DNA from 3 places in the Inquilinus ginsengisoli genome. Region 1 is predicted to be linked to each of the others. Evidence: riboswitches for the same ligand, from Rfam matches in the RefSeq annotation. Region 1 holds a riboswitch; each other region holds the start of a gene.

Region 1 (6,492 bases):
TATCTGGGCAACGCCGCCTATGAGAAGGTCGGCAAGAAGCGCTGGAACAAGCGGGTGCAGCGGATGCTGGAGATCGTCGAGATCCTGATGCATCCGGACCGGTTGCATATCAGCGGCGGCAACGCCAAGCGTATCGACTTCGACCTGCCGAAGGGCGTCAGCATCGCCTCGAACGATGCCGGGCTGGAAGGCGGCGCCGTGCTGTGGAAGAAGCCGCCGAAGCCGCGGGCGGGCTGAGAGCGGAAGCGGGTGGCGGCCGGCGCCGCTACCCGGTCCCAGGCGCGGGACGCTATTCCGCGGCCACCCGGCGCAGGTCGCGCGCGGCGGCGACCATGTTGACCAGGGCCGGCCGCACCTCGGCCCAGCCGCGGGTCTTCAGGCCGCAATCGGGGTTGATCCAGATCTGCCGGTCGGACAGCCGCTGCCGGGCGAGCCGGAGCAGCGCCGTGATCTCCTCGACCTCCGGCACACGGGGCGAATGGATGTCGTAGACGCCCGGCCCGATCTCGTTGGGATAGCGGTAGGTCGTGAACGCGTCGAGCAGCTCCATCTTGGAGCGGGAGGTCTCGATCGAGATCACGTCGGCATCCATCGCGGCGATGGCGTCGATGATCTGGTTGAACTCCGAATAGCACATATGGGTGTGGATCTGGGTCTCGTCCCGGACGCCGGAGGCGCACAGGCGGAAGCTCTCCACCGCCCAGTCGAGATAGGCCTTCCAGTCCGACCGGCGCAGCGGCAGGCCCTCGCGCAGGGCCGCCTCGTCGATCTGGATCATCGCGGCGCCGGCCTCCTCCAGGTCCAGCACCTCGTCCCGGATCGCCAGGGCGATCTGCCGGCAAGCTTCGCTGCGGGGCACGTCGTCGCGCACGAAGGACCAGTTCAGGATGGTGACCGGCCCGGTCAGCATACCCTTGACCGGCTTCCCGGTCAGCGACTGGGCATAGCTCCACCACCCCACGGTCATCGAGCGCGGGCGCGACACGTCGCCGTAGAGCACCGGCGGGCGGACGCAGCGCGAGCCGTAGGACTGCACCCAGCCATGCCTCGTGAAGGTGAAGCCGGCCAGCTGCTCGCCGAAATACTGCACCATGTCGTTGCGCTCGAACTCGCCATGCACCAGCACGTCGAGGCCGATCTCCTCCTGCCAGCGGATGGTGCGGGCCGTCTCCTCCTTCAGGAAGCTCTCGTACTGCCCATCGGTCAGCGCGCCCTTGGCATGCGCCGAGCGGGCCTTCCGCACCTCGGCGGTCTGCGGGAACGAGCCGATGGTGGTGGTCGGGAACAGCGGCAGTCCGAAGCGCCGGCGCTGGGTCTCGGCCCGGGTGGTGAAGGCATTGCCGCGCCGGGCCATCGCCGCCGTGACCGCGGCCATGCGGCCGGCCACCGCGCTGTCATGCACCTTCGGCGACGTCCGGCGCGCGGCGGACGCCGCGGCGGAGGACGCCAGCGCGTCGGCCACCGCCCCGTGGCCCTGGGCCAGGGCGCGGCCGATGGTCGACAGTTCGGCCATCTTCTGCACGGCGAAGGCCAGCCAGCTGCACACATCGGCGTCGAGCTCGTCCTCGAGGTCCAGGTCGATCGGCACGTGCAGCAGCGAACAGGATGGGGCGATCTGCACCCGGTCCGCGCCGCGGGCGGCCACGATCGGCTCCAGCCAGCCCAGCAGCGCCGGCAGGTCGGCGCGCCAGATGTTGCGGCCGTCGATCACGCCCAGCGACAGCACCAGGTCGCGCGGGGCCTTGTCGATCGCGGCGGCCAGCTGGCTCGGCGCCCGCACCAGGTCGAGATGCAGCCCGGCCACCGGCAGGGACACGGCTGTCGACAGGTTCTCGCCGAGGCCGCCAAAATAGGTCGCGACCATCAGATTCAGCGACGGCGCCGCCTGGGCCAGCGCGGCATAGGCGCGGCGCAGCGCGGCGCGGGCCGCGTCGTCGAGGTCCAGCACCAGGCAGGGCTCGTCGATCTGCACCCACTCCGCCCCCTCGGCGGCCAGGCGCTGCAGCATTTCGGCATAGACCGGCAGCAGGCCGTCCAGCAGCGACAGCGGGTCCGTCACGCCCTTGCCGAGCTTGAGGAAGGTGACCGGGCCCAGCAGCACCGGGCGCGTCTGGTAGCCCAGCGCCTTGGCCTCGCGGGCCTCCTCGACCGGCTTCAGCGAGGACAGGGCGAAGCGCTGCCCCTCGGCGAATTCAGGGACCATGTAGTGGTAGTTGGTGTCGAACCACTTGGTCATCTCCTGGGCCGGCACGCCGTGGCCATGGGCAGGACCGTGGCTGCAGGCGGCGTCGCCGACATCCGCCTGGGACCCGCGGGCCATGGCGAAATAGGTCGTCAGCGGCACCGGGCCGCCCGCCCAGCCATAGGCGGCGGGGATCGCCCCGACCATGACGCTGGTGTCCAGCACCTGGTCGTAGAAGGAGAAGTCGTTCGACGGGATGACGGTGACGCCGAGCGCGTGCTGGCGCGCCCAGTTGGCGGCGCGCAGCGCGGCGGCCGTCTCCAGCAGCGCGGCTTGGTCGGACTTGCCCGACCAGAAGCTTTCGAGCGCGGTCTTGAGCTCGCGGCGCGGACCGATCCGCGGCGTGCCGAGAGCGGCAACGGGAAGAGAGAGGGAAGACATCGGCTTGAACCCCAAAGATTGGGGGCAAAGGCCGAGCGGACGCGTGCGGCATGTCCCGACGGCGAGCAGCCGGCAGGATCGCAGGCGAACCACCGGGACACCCCGCCCAGGGACGTGCGTGTTCGCGGCAGGTCTCCTGGCTTGCGGGTCGTCGCTCCGGTCCGGCCTTCCCGAAGCCTTCCGGCTTCAGTGACGCAAGATGGACCTCGGCTCGCCGCTCACAGTTGCGGGGGCAGCTCCGGCATCGCCCTGCGGCTCACCGGATTCCCTCTTAGCTCCGGCGCCCGCGAATGGGCCCGGAGAACCACGAACCGGCGGAGTGTGCCCAGGCGGGGCGCGCGCGTCAATGCTGATATAAAGACATCTTTATATCGCCATGTCCCTGGCTGGCGTCCTCAAGCCGGCAGCGGCTCGATGCCCTCGGCCTCCAGCACCGCGGCGGTCAGGTCCTGCTCGGTCATGGTGCAGACGCACAGGATCCGGGCCGGCCGGTCGCCGACGCTGACATAGGCATGGCCCATGGTGCTGTCGAAATAGATCGAATCCCCGGCCTTCATCCGGGTCGGGGCGTACAGCTCGGTGTGCAGGTCCAGCTCGCCCTCCAGCACATAGGTGTACTCCTCGCCGGGATGGCGGATCAGGTCCTCGAACTCGTCGATCGACCGGGCCCGCACCAGCCCGATCATCGGCACCATCTTCTTCCGCGACAGCTCGGCGCAGACATAGAGGTAGTCGTAGGTCCGGGTCTGGATCGCCCGGCCCTCGCCCTGGCGGCTGAGGGCGCGGCGGCCGCGACCGGCCGAGCCGGCGGGGGCGCGGGTGCCGAACAGCTCGGCGATGTCGACCTTCATGCCCTGCGCCAGCTGCAGCAGCTTGTCGTAGGTCAGCGACATCTGGTTGTTCTCGACCTTGGACAGGGTCGAGACGGCAAGGCCGGTCATGGCGCTGACCTGGGCCAGGGTCCAGTCGTTGCGGCGGCGCAGGTCACGCAGGCATTCGCCCAGGCTGGGCTTCGGGTCGGTCATGGTCGCAGGCGATGTGGCCGGGCCGCCACCATAAGCGCCGGCCGGTTTTCGGCGACAGGGAAATGTTCGGGCGGCGCGATGGCTCACGATTTCTGCGAATTGGGCCGGCTGCTGCGTTTCCTGAGCATGAACATCGCCGCTGTGAGGAAAACTCGTCAGATTGTGCTTTTCATGATCACAAAAACATGTCTCACTTTCCGTCAAACAGGCACAAGGGGGCATCATGGCGCGACCGCACGGGCATGGAACGCGGCTGGCATCCTATGATTTCGGGGCGACCACAGTGTTCGCCTGCGGCCTGGACCAGCGTTTCAGCTACTGCGCCTATGTGCCCGAGGCCTATGACGAGCACGGCAGCGACAGCTGGCCGCTGGCGGTGATCGTGCACGGCACCGAACGCGGCATGCAGGCCTATCGCGACGGCTTCGCCGATTTTGCGGAGCGGCATGGCGTCATCGTGCTGGCGCCGCTGTTCCCGGTCGGCATCACCGAACCCGGCGACCTCTCCAGCTACAAGCTGATGCGCGCCGGCCCCCTGCACTACGACGCCGTGCTGCTGGCGATGATCGCCGAGATGCAGGCCAAGTACCGGGTCGCGGGCGACCGGGTGCTGATGTACGGCTTCTCCGGCGGCGGCCACTTCACCCACCGCTTCCTCTATTTGCACCCGGACCGGCTGCTGGGCGCCTCGATCGGCGCGCCCGGCGTGGTCACGCTGCTCGACTTCGACCATGACTGGTGGGTCGGCGTGCGCAATTTCGAGGCGGTGTTCGGCAAGAAGCTGGACCTCGACGCCATCCGCCGCGTGCCGGTGCACATGCTGGTCGGCGGCGACGACACCCAGACCTGGGAGATCACGATCGAGCCGGGCAACGCCTGGTGGATGCCGGGCGCCGGCATCGCCGGGGCCAACCGCCAGGACCGCATGCGGTCGCTGCGCCGCAGCCTGGAGGCGCAGGGCGTCGCGGTGCAGCAGGACACCATCCCGGGCGTCGGCCATGACGACCGCACCATGCTCGACGCGGTGAAGCGCTTCTTCGCCGATGTATTGACCGACCGGCGGAAAGCAGCCTGAGACCGGCCACGGCCGGAGAGACAACCAAAAACGAAACCGACAGGGGGCAGGTATGAAGACGGCAATCGGGGGGCTGGCGCTCGCCTTGGCCCTGGGCTTTGCGGCGGCCGCCGCGGCGCAGGACACGCCGCGTCCGGGCGGCACCATCACCGTGGCGCTGAACGCCGACATCCGCAGCACCGATCCCGGCATCAACCGCGACGGCAACACCGACACGGTGCTGCAGCATGTGGTCGAATCGCTGGTCGGCTACCGCAACGATCTGACCGTCGGCCCGGCGCTGGCCGAATCCTGGGCCGTGTCCGATGGCGGCCGGACCTATGACTTCAAGATCCGGCAGGGCGCGCTGTTCCACAATGGCAAGCCGGTCACCTCGGCCGAGGTGAAGTGGAGCTGGGACCGCCGCTGGGCCGACGCCGCCTGGTCCTGCCGGCGGATCTTCGACGGCACCACCGGGCTGAAGGTCGACGCGGTGGAGACGCCGGACGCGCAGACCATCCGCTTCCGCCTGGCCGCGCCGAACGCGCTGTTCCTGGCGCAGCTGGCCAATTTCCAGTGCTTCGCCAGCGGCACCATCAGCCCCGACAGCCTGAACCCGGACGGCAGCTGGAATACACCGATCGGCACCGGCCCCTACACCCTGGCCGCGTGGAAGCGGGGCGAGGCGGTGACGCTGCAGAAATTCGCCGGCTACAAGCCGCTGTCCGAACCCGGCAGCGGCTATGCCGGCGCCCGCATCGCCTATGCCGACACCATCCGCTTCCAGATCGTGCCCGACCCGTCGACGGCGGAGGCGGCGCTGGCCGCCGGCCAGGTCGACCTGCTGCCCAGCCTGGCGCCGTCGCAGATCGACGAGGTGAAGGCCAATGGCGGCACGGTCGAGACCGCCTCGGGCCTCGGCTGGTCGGCGATCCTGGTGCAGACCAGCGATCCGCTGCTGTCCGACCTGCGGATGCGGCTGGCCCTGGCCCATGCCATCGACATCAAGCAGATCGCCCAGGCCCAGACCTATGGGCTGGCGGAGGCCAACCCCTCCGGCGTGGCCAAGGCCAGCGCCTTCTTCGACGACGGCTTCCTGGCCTGGCCGGACTACGACCCGGCCAAGGCCCAGGCGCTGCTGCAGGAGGCCGGCTACAAGGGCCAGCCGATCACGATCCAGACCAACAAGCGCTATGACGGCATGTACAACAACGCCCTCCTGGTGCAGGCGATGCTGGCCGCGGTCGGCATCGATGCCCGGCTCGAGGTGCTGGACTGGGCGACCCAGCTCGACAACTACACGGCGGGCAAGTTCCAGCTGCAATCCTTCAGCTATTCGGCGCGGCTGGACCCGTCGCTGATGTACGGCATCCTGGTGGGCAGCAAGGCGGACACCCCGACTTCGCAATGGGACGACCCGCAGGCCGCGGCGCTGCTGGCCCAATCGGTGCAGACCGACGACCCGGTGGCGCGCAAGGCGGTGCTGCACCAGCTGCACGCGCTGATGGCGCAGCAGGTGCCGACCCTCGGCCTGTATTACGACGTGGTGGTCGACGCGTCCGGCCCGAAGCTCAGGGGCTACCACCCCTGGGCCGGCGGCAAGCCGATCCTGTGGGGGACATGGAAGGCGGAGTAGGGGGAAAGCCCCCTCACTCCTCCCGGTAGCCGAATCGCGGGGAATTGCCGGTGGCGCCGTAATAGCGGTAGGGCAGGAACTTGCCGGACATCGTCAGCTTCACCCGGTCGCCATTGGGATCGGGAAGGCGCTCCATCTCGAAGTCGAAATCGAT
Region 2 (6,492 bases), on a different contig from region 1:
AGCGCACGTCATGGGTGGCGATGGTCATGCCGTCCGCCTCGCCCGGTAGAGGATGATGGCGAAGGCCGGGGCGCCGAACAGGGCGGTGACCACGCCGATCGGCAGGATCTGCTGCGGGATGATGATGCGCGAGACGATGTCGGCCAGCACCATGAAGATGGCGCCGATCATCGCCGAGGCCGGCAGCAGCCTGATATGGCCGGGCCCGACCAGGAAGCGCGCCGCATGCGGGATGACCAGCCCGACGAAGCCGATCGACCCGACGATGCTGACCATGGTCGCGGTCATCGCCGCGGTGGCCCCGAACAGCACCAGACGCACCCGGGTCACGGCGATGCCGAGCGACGCCGCGGCATCGGCCCCGAAGGTGAAGGCGTCGAGCGCCCGGGCGTGCAGGATGCAGATGGCGAAGCCGGCCAGGGCGACCGGCGCCGCGACATGGGCGTCCGGCCAGCGCACGCCGCCGAGGCTGCCGAGCAGCCAGAACATCACGCCGCGCGCCTGTTCGGCGTTGGCCGAGGTGGTGACGATATAGGAGGTCAGGGCGTTGAACAGCTGCGACCCGGCGACCCCCGCCAGGATGATGCGGTCGGTGCCGCCCCCGGCCCCGGCCGCCAGCAGCGACACCAGGGCGAAGGCCAGCACCGCGCCGATGAAGGCGCCGCCGGAGAGCGAGATGGCACCGCCGCCGAATCCCGCGATCATCACCGCGACGGCGCCGGTCGACGCCCCGGCGGAGATGCCGAGGACATAGGGTTCCGCCAGCGGGTTGCGCAGCAGCGCCTGCAGGATGGCGCCCGACAGCGCCAGCGCCGCGCCGCTGCAGGCCGCCACCACGGCGCGGCTGAGCCGGTAGTCCCAGATTACGCCTTCCTGGATCGGGCTGAGCGCGAAGCCCATGCCCAGCAGCCGGTTGCCCAGCGCCTGGAAGGTGGTGGCCAGCGGAATCGCCATCTCGCCGATCGACACGGCGACGCCGATGGCCGCGACCAGCACGGCCACGGCGAGGACCGTGGCCAGGGCCCGCAGGCCCCAGCCACCGCCGAGGATCGGCCCCCGGATCACGCCCGGATCACTTCGCCAGCCCGAAGGCCTTGATGCCGTTCGCCAGCGCCTCGATGCCGTCGACCGCGCGGATCGACGCCTCCATCGCCTGGACGTCTATCAGGACGAAGTGCCTGTCGCGCACCGCCGGCAGCTTGCTGACCACCGGGTCGGTCGCCAGGAAGTTCAGCTTCACCGCCGGGTCGTCGGCGGCATAGCGGCGGCGGCTCATCTCCGCGATCACGATGATGGCGGGGTCCGAGGCGGCGACCTGCTCCCAGCTCACCGACGGCCATTCCTCTTCCGTCTTGATGATGTTGCGGGCGCCGAGCGTCTGCATGATGTAGGCGGGCACGCCGTTCTTGCCGGCCATGAAGGCATCGCCCTGGACCTCCTTGCTGGAGAACCAGAACACCACCGGCACGTTGCTGCCCTTGACGCCCGCGACCTCGGCAATGGCGGCGGCCTCGCGCTGCTTCAGCCGGGCGACCAGCGCGTCGCCGCGGTCGCCGACATCGAAGATCGCCGCCAGGTCGTGGACCTCCCGATAGACCAGATCCATGCTGAACAGCTGCTTGCGCACGCCGTCGCCGCCACCGCCGTTGTCCTTCTCGACGCAGTCGGCCGGCGCGACGTAGGTGGGGATGCCCAGCTCGGCGAACTGCTCGCGCGTGCCCACCGAGCCGTTGGGGCCGACATGCCATTCATACTGGGCGGTCACCAGGTCGGGCTCCTGCCCCACCACGGATTCGAAGCTGGGGTCGTTGTCGGCCAGGCGCTTGATCTTGTCGTTGGCCGCCTCGTAGCCCTTCAGCACCGGGCCGAACCACACGGCGGTGCCGACGATGCGGTCGGCGAGGCCGAGCGACAGCAGGATCTCGGTGCTGCTCTGCCCGATCGACACCGCCCGCTGCGGCGCCTTGGCAAAGGTGACGTCGACGCCGCAGTTGCGGATGGTCAACGGATAGTGCGTCGGTTCGGCCGAGGCGGCGGGCGCCAGGCCGAACAGGGCGGCGGCGACGGCCGCGGCCGGGATGAGCGAACGAAAGGTACGGTGGGGGACGGCCGTCATGATGCCTCCTGCCCGGGCCACCCCGCCCGGGAAACGGATTGCGCTGCGACGGCAGGTCTCCTGGCTCGCGGATCTTGGCTTCGCGTCTGCCTTCCCACCGGATCCGGCTTCGGACCCAGCAGTGGCATGGCGCCTCGTCGGAGAGGCGTCACGAGGACGTTCGGCGATCCGCTGACAGTTGCGGGGGCAGCCACGGACTCCGCGCGGATGCGCGTCACCGTGTTCCCTTTTGATCCCGTGCGGGAACCGTCGGGGCGATGTGTATCGCCCCCGTCGCGGCGCGGTCAATGGACGCTGGACGCCAAGGCTGCCCGGCCCCTGCGGTTCTTGCAGGCAGGGTCCGAAGACACATCTTTAGATATATCTTGAAACCCATCTCAAAGAGACCTATCTTCCGATATATCGAATTCTAAAGGAGAGTTTCGATGTTTGGAATGAGAGGCCATCGTGGCCAGCGCGGCGAATGCGGCGACGGGATGTGGGCCGGGGGCCGTGGCCGCCGGATGTTCGGCCATCACGGCGGCGGCGAAGGCGGCGGCCGCGGCTTCGGCGGCGGCGACATGATGCGCGCCGGCCGGATGCTGGCGCATGGCGACCTGCGCCTGGTGGCGCTGACTCTGATCGCGGAGCAGCCGCGCCACGGCTACGAGATCATCAAGCTGATCGAGGAGAAGACCGCCGGCTGGTACAGCCCGAGCCCCGGCGTGGTGTACCCGACGCTGACCTATCTCGAGGAGGCCGGCTACGTCACGGTCGAGACCGAGGGCACCAAGAAGCTGTACACCATCACCCCCGAAGGCCGGGCCTATATCGAGGAGAACCGGTCGATCGTCGATGCCATCCTCGGCCGCCTGTTCGCCATCGGCGAGAAGATGGCCCGGGTGAACCGGGCGTTCGGCGGCGACCGCGAGCGGTCCAGCCGGCTGCCGGCGCTGGTCCATGCGGCGCTGGACAATTTGCGCGAGGTCGCCGGGCACAAGATCGACGGCGATGCCGAGGCCGAGACCCAGATCGTCGAGATCCTGGCCCGCGCCGCGGCCGAGATCCGGCGCGGCTGAGGGCGGCGGCATGAGCCCCGCCCCTGCCCTTCCCATAGCGACCCTATCGGCCCCGGCCGAGGCTCGGCTGCGCGATGCCGGGCTGCGGCCGACCCGGCCGCGCCGCATCCTGCTGGCGGTGCTGGCCGAGGCCGAGCGCGCGCTCGACGCCCAGGAGATCCTGGGCCGGGCGCGACGGCTGGATCCGCGGATCAGCCTGGCCACGGTCTACCGCTTCCTGGCGGCGCTGCGCCGGGTCGGCATCGCCGGCTGGTGGAGCGAGCCGGCCGGGCGCCTGGCCTATGGGCCGGTCGCCGTCGCGGCCCCGCCGGAGCGGCTGACCCTGGGCGACGTCCAGCTGCGCGCGGCGCTGGCCGACGTGCTGCGGCAGTTCGGCTACCGCCTGATCCGCGCCCGCGTCGATCTGGCGGTCGAGCGGCTGCATCCCGAGGCACCGCTGGCCGAAGCATGGCCGCAGACGGCCCGGGTCCCCAGTCTGCTCGACCGGTTCTAGGCCCGGCACGGCCGCCGGGCGGCATCGCATCGGACAGGGAGTCGCCGCATGGCGGACGGCCTGCTTCTTCTCGCGGCGCTGCTGCTGATCGTCACCGCCGCCGTGCATTCGGTAGCGGGCGAAAGGCGGCTGATCGGCCCGCTGCTGACCCGCCGCGACGGCATCCTGGCCAACCGCCTGGCCCGGTTCGTGCTGCGCTTCGCCTGGCACATCACCAGCATCGCCTGGGCGGTCATCGCCGTGATCCTGCTGGCGCTGGTGCTGGCCCCGGTGGCGGTGCGCTGGTGGGCGGCGGCCGCGACCGGCGCAGCCTTCACCGCCATCGGGGCGTTCACCGCCATCTCCAGCCGCGGCCGCCATCTCGGCTGGCCGTTCCTGACCGGGATCGGCCTCACCGCCCTGGCCTCGCTGCTGGCCTGAATTCCTCCTCACGCCGTCAGCCACAAGAGCGCGGCCCCGGCGGCTGCGCTGCCGATCAGCGTCGGGATCATGCCGACCCTGAAGTGCAGCATGGCAACCATCGAGGCCCCGGCCAGGCAGGCGGCCCGCCAGTCCAGAGACGAGAGGACGGGCAGGTCGGGGCCGACGCCGAGTACCTCGACCGTCACCACCGCGCGGAACATCACATGCAGCGCGAACCAAAGGGCCAGGTTGAGGATGACCCCGACCACGGCAGCGGTGATGGCCGACAACGCCGCAGAGACGGCGCGGTTGCCGCGCAGCGTCTCGACATAGGGCGCACCGAGGAAGATCCACATGAAGCATGGGGCGAAGGTGACCCATGTGGTGAGAAGGGCGCCGAGGCCGCCGGCGACGATCGGGTTCAACCCGCCGGGGTCTCGGAACGCCGCGAGAAAGCCGACGAACTGGAGCACCATGATGAGGGGCCCCGGCGTCGTCTCGGCCAGGCCGAGACCGTCGGCCATCTCCCCCGGCCCGAGCCAGCCGAACGTGTCGACGGCCGCCTGGGCGACATAGGCCAGCACGGCATAGGCGCCGCCGAAAGTGATCACGGCCATCGTGCTGAAGAAGCCGCCGATCTGGGTCCACACGCTGGCTGAGCCTGTGAACGCCCACACCAGCACGACCGGCCCCAACCAGAGGGGCAGCCAGATCGCCAGCACCCGAACGGCGCGGGACCAGGACGGCTCGGCATGGGTCAGTTCGCCGCGCTCGAACATCGCGTCGACCACACCGACAAAGGCTGGCCCCGCTGCACCGGCCTTGTGACCGGCGCCGGTGAAGGATGCCGGCGCATGCCTGCTGCCGATCCAGCCGATGATGCCGGCCGCGAGCACGATGATCGGAAAGGGTATCCTTAGCGCATAGATGCCGACGAAGGCCGCCGCTGCGATGGCGATCATCGCGCGATTTTTGAGCGCCCGGCGGCCGATGCGGATCACAGCCTCTATGACCACGGCCAGGACCGCGGCCTTCACGCCGAAGAAGATCGCGTCGACCACAGGCACCTGCCGGAAGCAGGCATAGAGGATGCTGAGGCCGAGCATCACGAACGCGCCCGGCAGCACGAACAGGATGCCGGCCACCAGCCCGCCCGCCGTCCGGTGCAGCAGCCAGCCGATGTAGATCGCCAGCTGCTGCGCCTCCGGTCCCGGCAGCAGCATGCAATAGTTCAGCGCATGCAGGAACCGCTGCTCGCCGATCCAGCGCCGCTCATCCACCAGCATCCGGTGCATCAGCGCGATCTGGCCGGCCGGCCCCCCGAAGCTGAGAAGACCGATCCTGGCCCAGACCTTCAGCGCCTCGCCGAAACTGGGCCGGGCGGCCTCCGAGGATCCGGAGGCCGCTGTCGAAATCGTGGACATGATCCGCCCTCACGCCGGCTTGGTGGTGGAGGGCCAGTTGTGGGTTTCCTCGGTCGCGTCCCTGCACCAGCGATACAAGGCATCGTAGAGCACCATGCTGGCGTCCAGCTGCTCCAGATCGTCGCGGAACATCCGCGACAGGCCGAGGGCGGCCGCCAGGAAGCCGGCGGCCTGGGGCACGAGGTCGAGCCGGGCGGTGTCGGCCGCCCGCACGATCACGGCCAGGCGATCCAGGGCCTCGGCCCGCAGCCCGAACTCCCCGACCATCGTGTCGAAGGTGCAGGTTTCGCCGCGATGACTCCAGAACACACCATCGATGTCGAAGGGCGTCGCGCCGAACCGGTCCGCCACCAGGGGCACCTCGGCGGGCGCCACGAACAGGAAGACGGCATCCGGATCGACGAAGCGGCGGATCAGCCAGGGGCAGGCGATGCGATCGACCTTCGGCCGGGCGCGCGTCACCCAGACCGTCCGGCCCGAGGCATCGCGCGGCGGCAGCTTGTCGACGGAGACCAGAAGCCCGCCGGCATCGCGCCAGGCCTCGAAACCGCCTTCCAGCGACTCCGCCTCGGCGCCCTCATGGCGCAGCCAGGCCGCGACCCCCTGGCTGAGCTTCTGGCCGCGCTGGCAGACGACCACGACGTGCCGATGGGCGAACCCGGAGGCCCACGCCGGGACCGCCTTGAAATCGCGGCGGATGGCGGTGGGCAGAAGCCGCGTGTCGGCGTCGTAGTCCTCGTCCGTGCGCACGTCGACGATCATCGGCGCCTTCGGCATGCCGATGAGGCGGGAAAGCTGAGAAACGGTGATTTCAGTGTTCGATGGCATGAGCGTCCGTCCCGTGTCGGGAGCATGGACGCGATATTCAGGCTGTCGCCTCACGGGGCAATCGCGAATAACCCCTTGCCATCAGGATACGCAGAAGGCCGCGCCTGTGCAACGTCAGACGGGGCGCGCCCTACTCCCCGCCCGATTCCTTCCGCAGGCCGGACAAGGCGA
Region 3 (6,492 bases), on a different contig from region 1:
GCTGGTGGTCGAATGCTTCGACCCCGGCTACCTCCGCATGGTCGGCGGCATCGGGGCGGCGGTGCATTTCGCCTTCCTGATGCTGGTGGTGCTCAACCTGGTCGGCGGCTTCCAGGCGCTGGGCACGCTGATGGTGGTCGGGCTGATGATGCTGCCGGCGGCGGCGGCGCGGTTCTGGGCCCGGTCGCTGTGGTCGCTGTTCGCCTGTTCGGCCGGCCTGGCCCTCTTGTCCGGCTATTCCGGCCTCCTGTTCTCCTATCACGGCAACCTGCCCTCCGGGCCCAGCATCGTGCTGACGGCCGGGGCGCTCTACGTGCTGTCGTTGATCTTCGGGACGCATGACAGCCTGCGGGCCCGATACCTGCCGACCGCGCATTACGCGCGCTGACCTCGTGTCCTAATCGGAGCCATTGCATGAAGACCCTGTTTCGTGCCGGCCTTCTGGGCCTGTCTCTTGCTGCCTGCGCGCTGCCCGCCTGGGCGCAGGACAAGACGCTCAACGTCGTCGCCAGCTTCACCGTGCTGGCCGACATCGTCCACCAGGTCGGCGGCGACACCGTCGCGGTCCGCAGCCTGGTCGGCCCCAACGGCGACCCGCATGTCTACGAGCCGACGCCGCAGGACGCCCAGGCCCTGGCCAAGGCCGACGTGGTCATCGTCAGCGGCCTCGACCTCGAAGGCTGGATGGACCGGCTGATCACCGCCTCGGGCTACAAGGGCAAGATCATCGTCGCCTCGGACGGCATCGTCACCCGCCGGATGGAGGATGACGGCAAGGAGATCACCGACCCGCATGCCTGGAACAGCGCGGCGAACGGCGTGGTCTATGCCCAGAACGTGACCAAGGCGCTGGCGGCCGCCGACCCGGCCCATGCCGCGGCCTACCAGGCCAACGGCGCCAAATACGAGGCCGAGCTGAAGGACCTCGACGGCTGGGCCCGGCGCGAGGTCGCGACCATCCCCGAGGCCAAGCGCAAGGTCATCACCAGCCATGACGCCTTCGGCTATCTCGGCGCCGCCTACGGCATCGAGTTCCGGGCCCCGGTCGGCTTCTCCACCGAGAGCGAGGCCTCGGCCGGCGACGTGGCCAAGCTGATCGACCAGATCAAGCACGAGCACATCAAGGCGGTGTTCATCGAGAACGCGACCGACCCCCGGCTGGTGCAGCAGGTGGCCAAGGCCTCCGGCGCGCAGATGGGCGGCGAGCTCTATGCCGAGGCGCTGTCGACCGAGGACGGCCCGGCTTCGACTTATGCGAAGATGTTTCGGTATAACATCACAACGCTGGTCGGCGGCATGAAGCAGAACTGATACCAATCCCGCAAACATCGACTCGTCGTCATCCCGGGCGCCGCGCAGCACGAAGTGATGCGCTGCTGACCCGGGATCTCTTCGAGGTCGTGCCGAGATCCCGTGTCTGCGCCGCAGCACTGCGTGCCGCAGCGCGCACGGGATGACAGGTCAGGAATTCAGACAGCCGATATGAGGTTCGGCGGTTATGCCGCCGGCCGGAAGCGTTGGTACAACAAGCCGGTCAGCGACCCCAGCACGGCCCAGAACAGCAGGCTGGTGATCACCGCCGCGACGATGAAGTCATGGGTCAGGGATTCCGGCGCCACCGACTTGAACTCGGCCGGCTGCGGCGCGCCATAGGCGTGCGGCAGCACCAGCAGGACGATGCCGGCCAGGCTCCACAGGGCGCTGCGGGTCAGGAAGATCAGCGCCAGCCCGCCGCCGGTCGCCAGCGCCGTGGCCACCCACCAGACCTGGCGGTCGAACAGCGGCGCCGCCTCGGTGCCGGGCACCTCCGGCGGCAGGCCCAGGCCGGGCGCCAGGGTGAAGGTGGCGAAGCCGGCCAGGCCCCAGAACAGGCCACGGCGCCAGTCGATCTCGCCGCCATGCACGGCATAGGCCGCGACCAGCAGCAGGGCGAAGCCAATGCCGGTCAGCACGTCGGCCAGCAGCGTGTAGGCGGTGCGCTCGAAGCCGTCCTGCGGCTCCCAGGCCGCGGCCCCGTGCTCATGATCGTGCTCGGCGGCCGCCGTGGTCGCGGCGGGCGCGGCCATCGACATGGCGGGGGCGGCGGCGTCCTCGCCGGCCTTCTCGAACACCTCGGCATGCAGGATGATCGGCACCGTGCCGAACTGGTGGACGATGGTGATGAAGGCGCCGGCGATCAGCCCGGCCAGCGCTGCCACCAGGAAGAAGCTGCGGAACGCGGCCATTGCCGACTCCTCAGTGGCAGGGGAACGCGTTCGAATGCCGGGTGTCGTGCGCGGCGTTGTGGAAGGCCTCGGCATGCGAGAAGCCGACGCCCCAGACCAGCACCACCCCCAACAGGGCGGCGAGCAGGGCGGGGACGGCGGTGCGGCTGCGCGGCGCTGCCTTGGCGCCGGTACCGATGGTGATGGACGGGTTGGACGTCATGTCCCTGTCTCCTATGCCTTGCGTTCAATGGTGAAACGGGCCGCGTCGGCCGAAGGCATGGGCACGCGTTGCCCCGGCCTGCACGCGGCAGGGCCGGCGACGCGTCGCCATGAGACGATCCTGGACACCATCATCTCCGCCTCCGGGCACCCCGCCCGGTCAATGGAACCCCTACGATGATGGCAGGTCTCCTGGCTCGCGGGTCGTGGTCTGCCGCCGACCTTCCCAAGCCTCCGGTCGCCCGGTGGCCCAGTGGTCGTCGATGGCGGCAGACTCTCCGCTTACAGTTGCGGGGGCAGCCACGGTCTAGGCCCCTGATTGGGTCGTCCGCACCGTGTTCCCTTTTAATCCCCTCGGAGGTCGTCCTCGGGGCACCATCACGGAAACCGATACGTCATTCCGCCGGGTGCGGCAAGTCATCCCAGGGCCTCCCGCGTGACATCGTCATTGCGGAGCGCCGCGGGAGCGTGGCAATCCGGTGGCACGGTCCCCTGGTCGAGGAGAGCGCCCGATGGCATCGAAAGACCCGGTCACGATCGATCGCACCGAATTGCGACTTGCCTATGAGTTCGTCAGCACCGGCGGCTTCGGCGAGAACAAGGCCTATGTCTCGCTCGACACCGGGAAAATCCACCTGGTCTCGGACTTTGCCGACATCATGGAGGAGGACGTGGCTCCGGACGACGTGGAGACCTCCGATCGCTACCTTGCCATTCCGCACAAGAACGAACTCGATCTCGGCCGGGACCTGGTCCTGCGCTTCGTCGATCGCGAGCTGCCCGGCGACCTCGACACGGTCGAGGACATATTCCGGCGAAAGGGCGCGTATGGGCAGTTCAAGCGGCTGCTGGAATCGCGGGGCGCGCTCGATCGCTGGCACGATTACGAAGAGCGCACCGTCGAGGAAGCTCTTCAGGTTTGGTGCCAGGAGAATGGCATTCGTCTATCGGAGTGACGCCCCGCGGGTGCCTAGTCCTTGCCCTTCGGCCCCGTCTCGGCGCCGAAGATCGCCTTGGCCAGGCTCATGGTGCCGGGTGGGTGGTCGCGCAGATAGGGCAGGGGGCGGCACACCTTCATCGCGGCCAGGCCGATGCGCACGCTGAGGATGCCGTTGATCGCGCCCTCGCCGGCGCGGCGGCCGAAGGAGCGCAGCAGGCCGGCGCCCAGGAAATCGCCGAGATAGTCGTTGGCGGCCTCGACCCCGCCGGCGATCAGCAGCGTGGTCGCCACCCGCCGGATCAGCGACAGCGTGGCGAACAGGCCGGGCCGGAAGCCCTGGATCTCGGCGATCCGCCGGATCATCCGCAGGTTCAGCGCGCCGGACACGATCATGTCGACCACGGCGAAGGGCGTGACCGTGGTGATCAGCGCGGTACGCCGCGCCGTGGCCGCGATGGTGGCGCGGCAGGCGGCGTCGATCGGGCGCTGGGCGTGGATCTCCAGCAGCGCGATCAGGTCGGCAGGGTCGCGCAGCTCGTCGCGCTCGCGCTCCAGCCGGGCGATGCCGTCGGCGGCCGGACCGCTGCCGTGCAGGCCGCGGAAGCGCGCCACCACCGCCTCGGCCGCGGCCGCATCGCCGCTGGCTGCGGCCCGGGCCAGGCTGCGGATCGCCTCGACCCGGCCCAGCCGACGCAGCGCCAGCAGCTCCCAGCCGGCCCAGACCAGGATGCCGATCCCGGCGATGCCGAGCAGCACCAGCGTCGCCGCCTGCAGCGGCCCGCCCTGGCTCAAGAGGTCGGTGACCAGGCGCTCGATCCACAGGCCGATGCCCAGGCCCACCAGGCCGGTCAGCGCCCCGAAGGCGATGCGCAGGGCGACGCTGCCCGGGCTGCGGCGGCGGTACAGGCCGGGATCGGAGGCTTCCGGCGCGGCCGGGACCGGGTCGTCCTCGACCGCCACCGCCTCGGCCTGGTCGAGCCGGAACACGGCCGGGGCTGGCGTCTGCCGCCCCTCCGCCTCGGGCAGTTCGTCGAGAATCAATGGCGGCCGGGTCATGCCAGGTCTTCCCCGATCAGGAACTGCAGCGCCCCGTCCAGCCGGATGTGCGGCCAGGGCTGGCCGTCGGCGCCGAGATCGGCCGGCGGCAGGAAGCGCTGGGCGCCGAAGCGGCCGCCGCCACGGGCCTCGCGCAGGCTGCGCGGCAGCGCCCCGGGGAAGGCGGCGACCGGCTTGCCGCCCGGCTCGATCGTCCCGGCGACGCAGCGCAAAGTCTCGCCCTCGTGCTTGACGTCGACCTCGCGGGTGGCGCGCAGCGAGGCGATCGCCATCGACCGCGCGGTGGCGCCCTGGAAGGCGGTGCGGCGCACGCTCTGCTGCAGCAGCTCGTCCATCAGCCCGACCAGCGGCTCATGCCCCTCGCGCGGCAGGTGGTCGGCCTTGGTCGCCGCGAACAGCACCTTGCGCACCCGGGTCTCGAACGGCCACAGCCAGTTGACGCCGCCGGTCCGGAAGCAGCCCAGGATGTCGTCCATGGCGCGGCCGAGATCCTCCAGGCTCTCCGGCCCGGCGGCGAGGTGCGACAGGAGGTCGACCAGCACGATCTGGCGGTCGAGCCGGCTGAAATGGTCGCGGAAGAACGGGCTGATCACCTTGGCCTTGTAGCCCTCGAACCGCTCCTCCATCAGCCGCCACAGCGACCCGCGCGGCGTCTCGCGCGGCCGCGGCAGCGGGCAGAAGGTGAGGGCGGGCGAGCCTTCGAGGTCGCCCGGTAGCAGGAACCGCCCCGGCTGCAGCCGGCTCAGCGGAATGGCATGGGTGCGGCAGCTGCGGAGATAGTCGGTGTACAGCCGGGCGACCTCGATGGCGTCGGTCTCCCTGGCCGGCCCGGCGGGGTCGAGGGCGGCGATCGCCTCGCGCCAGCCCTGCGACAGCGGCGCCCGCACCCCTGATGCGGCCAGGGCCAGCGTCTCCTCGGCCCAGGAGGCGTAGTCGCGCTGCAGCAGCGGCAGGTCGATCAGCCATTCGCCGGGATAGTCGAAGATGTCGAGATGCAGCAGCTGGTCGCCCAGCAGGCTGCGCAGCCCGCTCTTGGGGGCGAAGCGCAGGGACAGGCGTAGTTCCGCCACGTTGCGGGTGCTGGCCGGCCAGTCGGGGTGCCCGCCGGCGCCGGTCAGCCGCGCCACCGCCTCCTCATAGGCGAAGCGCGGCAGTTCCAGGTGCGGCTGCGGCCGCAGCAGCGCGGCGCGCAGCCTGTCCTCGGCCACGGCGTCGAGCAGCCCGAACCGCCGCGGGTCGGTCAGCCCATGCACCAGCGCGGCGATGAACACCGATTTGCCGGCCCGGCTCAGGCCGGTCACGCCAAGGCGGATGCGGCGGTCGAACAACTCGCCGGCGCGATCGAAGAGGTCGGTCGAAAACAGCTCCATGAAGGGGCGGTGTGCTCCGGTCGGCCCGAGTCAGACAGAGTAGCCCATGTGCGGACGCCTCGTCTCCGCGTCAACCCGCGCATGGGCCGATGGGTTGCATCTTCGGCCGCGATCCGCCATTCCTGGGCCCCACGCCCGGCGGGTGAGCGGTGTTCTTCTTCCTGTCCAAACTGATCTGGTTCTTCGTGCAGCCGCTCGGCCTGGTGCTCCTGGCGCTGTTGCTGGCCGTGGCCGGATTCCTCTACGGCTCCCGCCGCGTGGCGCGGCGCCTGGTCATCGCGCTGGCCGTGGCCTTCACCGCGATCTGCGTCCTGCCCGTCGGCGACCTCATGATCCTGCCGCTGGAGAACCGGTTCCGGAAGGAAGAGCTGCCGCCGGTGGTCGACGGCATCATCGTGTTGGGCGGCGCCGAGCTGAACCAGCTGTCCGGTGCGCGGGGCGAGCCGATGCTGAACGACAGCGGCGAGCGGCTGTTCGCCGCCCTGGACCTGGCCCGCCGCTTCCCGGATGCGCAGGTGGTGTTCTCCGGCGGGCTGGGCGATCCCTGGAACGGCGTGCCGGCGCAGTCGGACATCTTCCGTGACGCCATGCTGATGGCCGGGCTGGCGGAAAGCCGGCTGGTGCTGGAGGGCCAGGCCCGCAACACTGACGAGAACGTGCTGCTGCTGAAGCAGCTGCTGCAGCCCCAGTCCGGTCAGCA

What was found. A riboswitch is a leader RNA that binds a small molecule or an ion and turns the genes downstream of it on or off. The one in region 1 is predicted to bind cobalamin.
Region 2: linked by a shared signal. The riboswitch ahead of E9232_RS31890 (ABC transporter substrate-binding protein) and the one ahead of metE (5-methyltetrahydropteroyltriglutamate--homocysteine S-methyltransferase) in region 1 are both predicted to bind cobalamin.
Region 3: linked by a shared signal. The riboswitch ahead of E9232_RS11060 (CbtB domain-containing protein) and the one ahead of metE (5-methyltetrahydropteroyltriglutamate--homocysteine S-methyltransferase) in region 1 are both predicted to bind cobalamin.

The regions. Positions count from the first base shown of each region.
Region 1 covers NZ_JAVDPW010000016.1:101,350-107,841, forward strand. The annotation lists gene E9232_RS33310 (ROK family protein) at 1-237, shown strand, start outside; gene metE (5-methyltetrahydropteroyltriglutamate--homocysteine S-methyltransferase) at 290-2,623, opposite strand; cobalamin riboswitch at 2,733-2,947, opposite strand; gene E9232_RS33320 (helix-turn-helix domain-containing protein) at 3,019-3,648, opposite strand; gene E9232_RS33325 (alpha/beta hydrolase family protein) at 3,872-4,723, shown strand; gene E9232_RS33330 (ABC transporter substrate-binding protein) at 4,776-6,338, shown strand; gene cynS (cyanase) at 6,352-6,492, opposite strand, start outside.
Region 2 covers NZ_JAVDPW010000014.1:99,641-106,132, reverse strand. The annotation lists gene E9232_RS31900 (ABC transporter ATP-binding protein) at 1-28, opposite strand, end outside; gene E9232_RS31895 (FecCD family ABC transporter permease) at 25-1,065, opposite strand; gene E9232_RS31890 (ABC transporter substrate-binding protein) at 1,073-2,116, opposite strand; cobalamin riboswitch at 2,150-2,382, opposite strand; gene E9232_RS31885 (PadR family transcriptional regulator) at 2,551-3,174, shown strand; gene E9232_RS31880 (Fur family transcriptional regulator) at 3,185-3,667, shown strand; gene E9232_RS31875 (hypothetical protein) at 3,716-4,087, shown strand; gene chrA (chromate efflux transporter) at 4,096-5,493, opposite strand; gene E9232_RS31865 (chromate resistance protein ChrB domain-containing protein) at 5,503-6,375, opposite strand; gene E9232_RS31860 (RNA methyltransferase) at 6,452-6,492, opposite strand, start outside.
Region 3 covers NZ_JAVDPW010000003.1:717,304-723,795, forward strand. The annotation lists gene E9232_RS11045 (metal ABC transporter permease) at 1-388, shown strand, start outside; gene E9232_RS11050 (metal ABC transporter substrate-binding protein) at 415-1,311, shown strand; gene E9232_RS11055 (CbtA family protein) at 1,497-2,225, opposite strand; gene E9232_RS11060 (CbtB domain-containing protein) at 2,236-2,427, opposite strand; cobalamin riboswitch at 2,592-2,821, opposite strand; gene E9232_RS11065 (hypothetical protein) at 2,939-3,382, shown strand; gene E9232_RS11070 (TIGR01620 family protein) at 3,397-4,422, opposite strand; gene E9232_RS11075 (YcjX family GTP-binding protein) at 4,419-5,792, opposite strand; gene E9232_RS11080 (YdcF family protein) at 5,942-6,492, shown strand, end outside.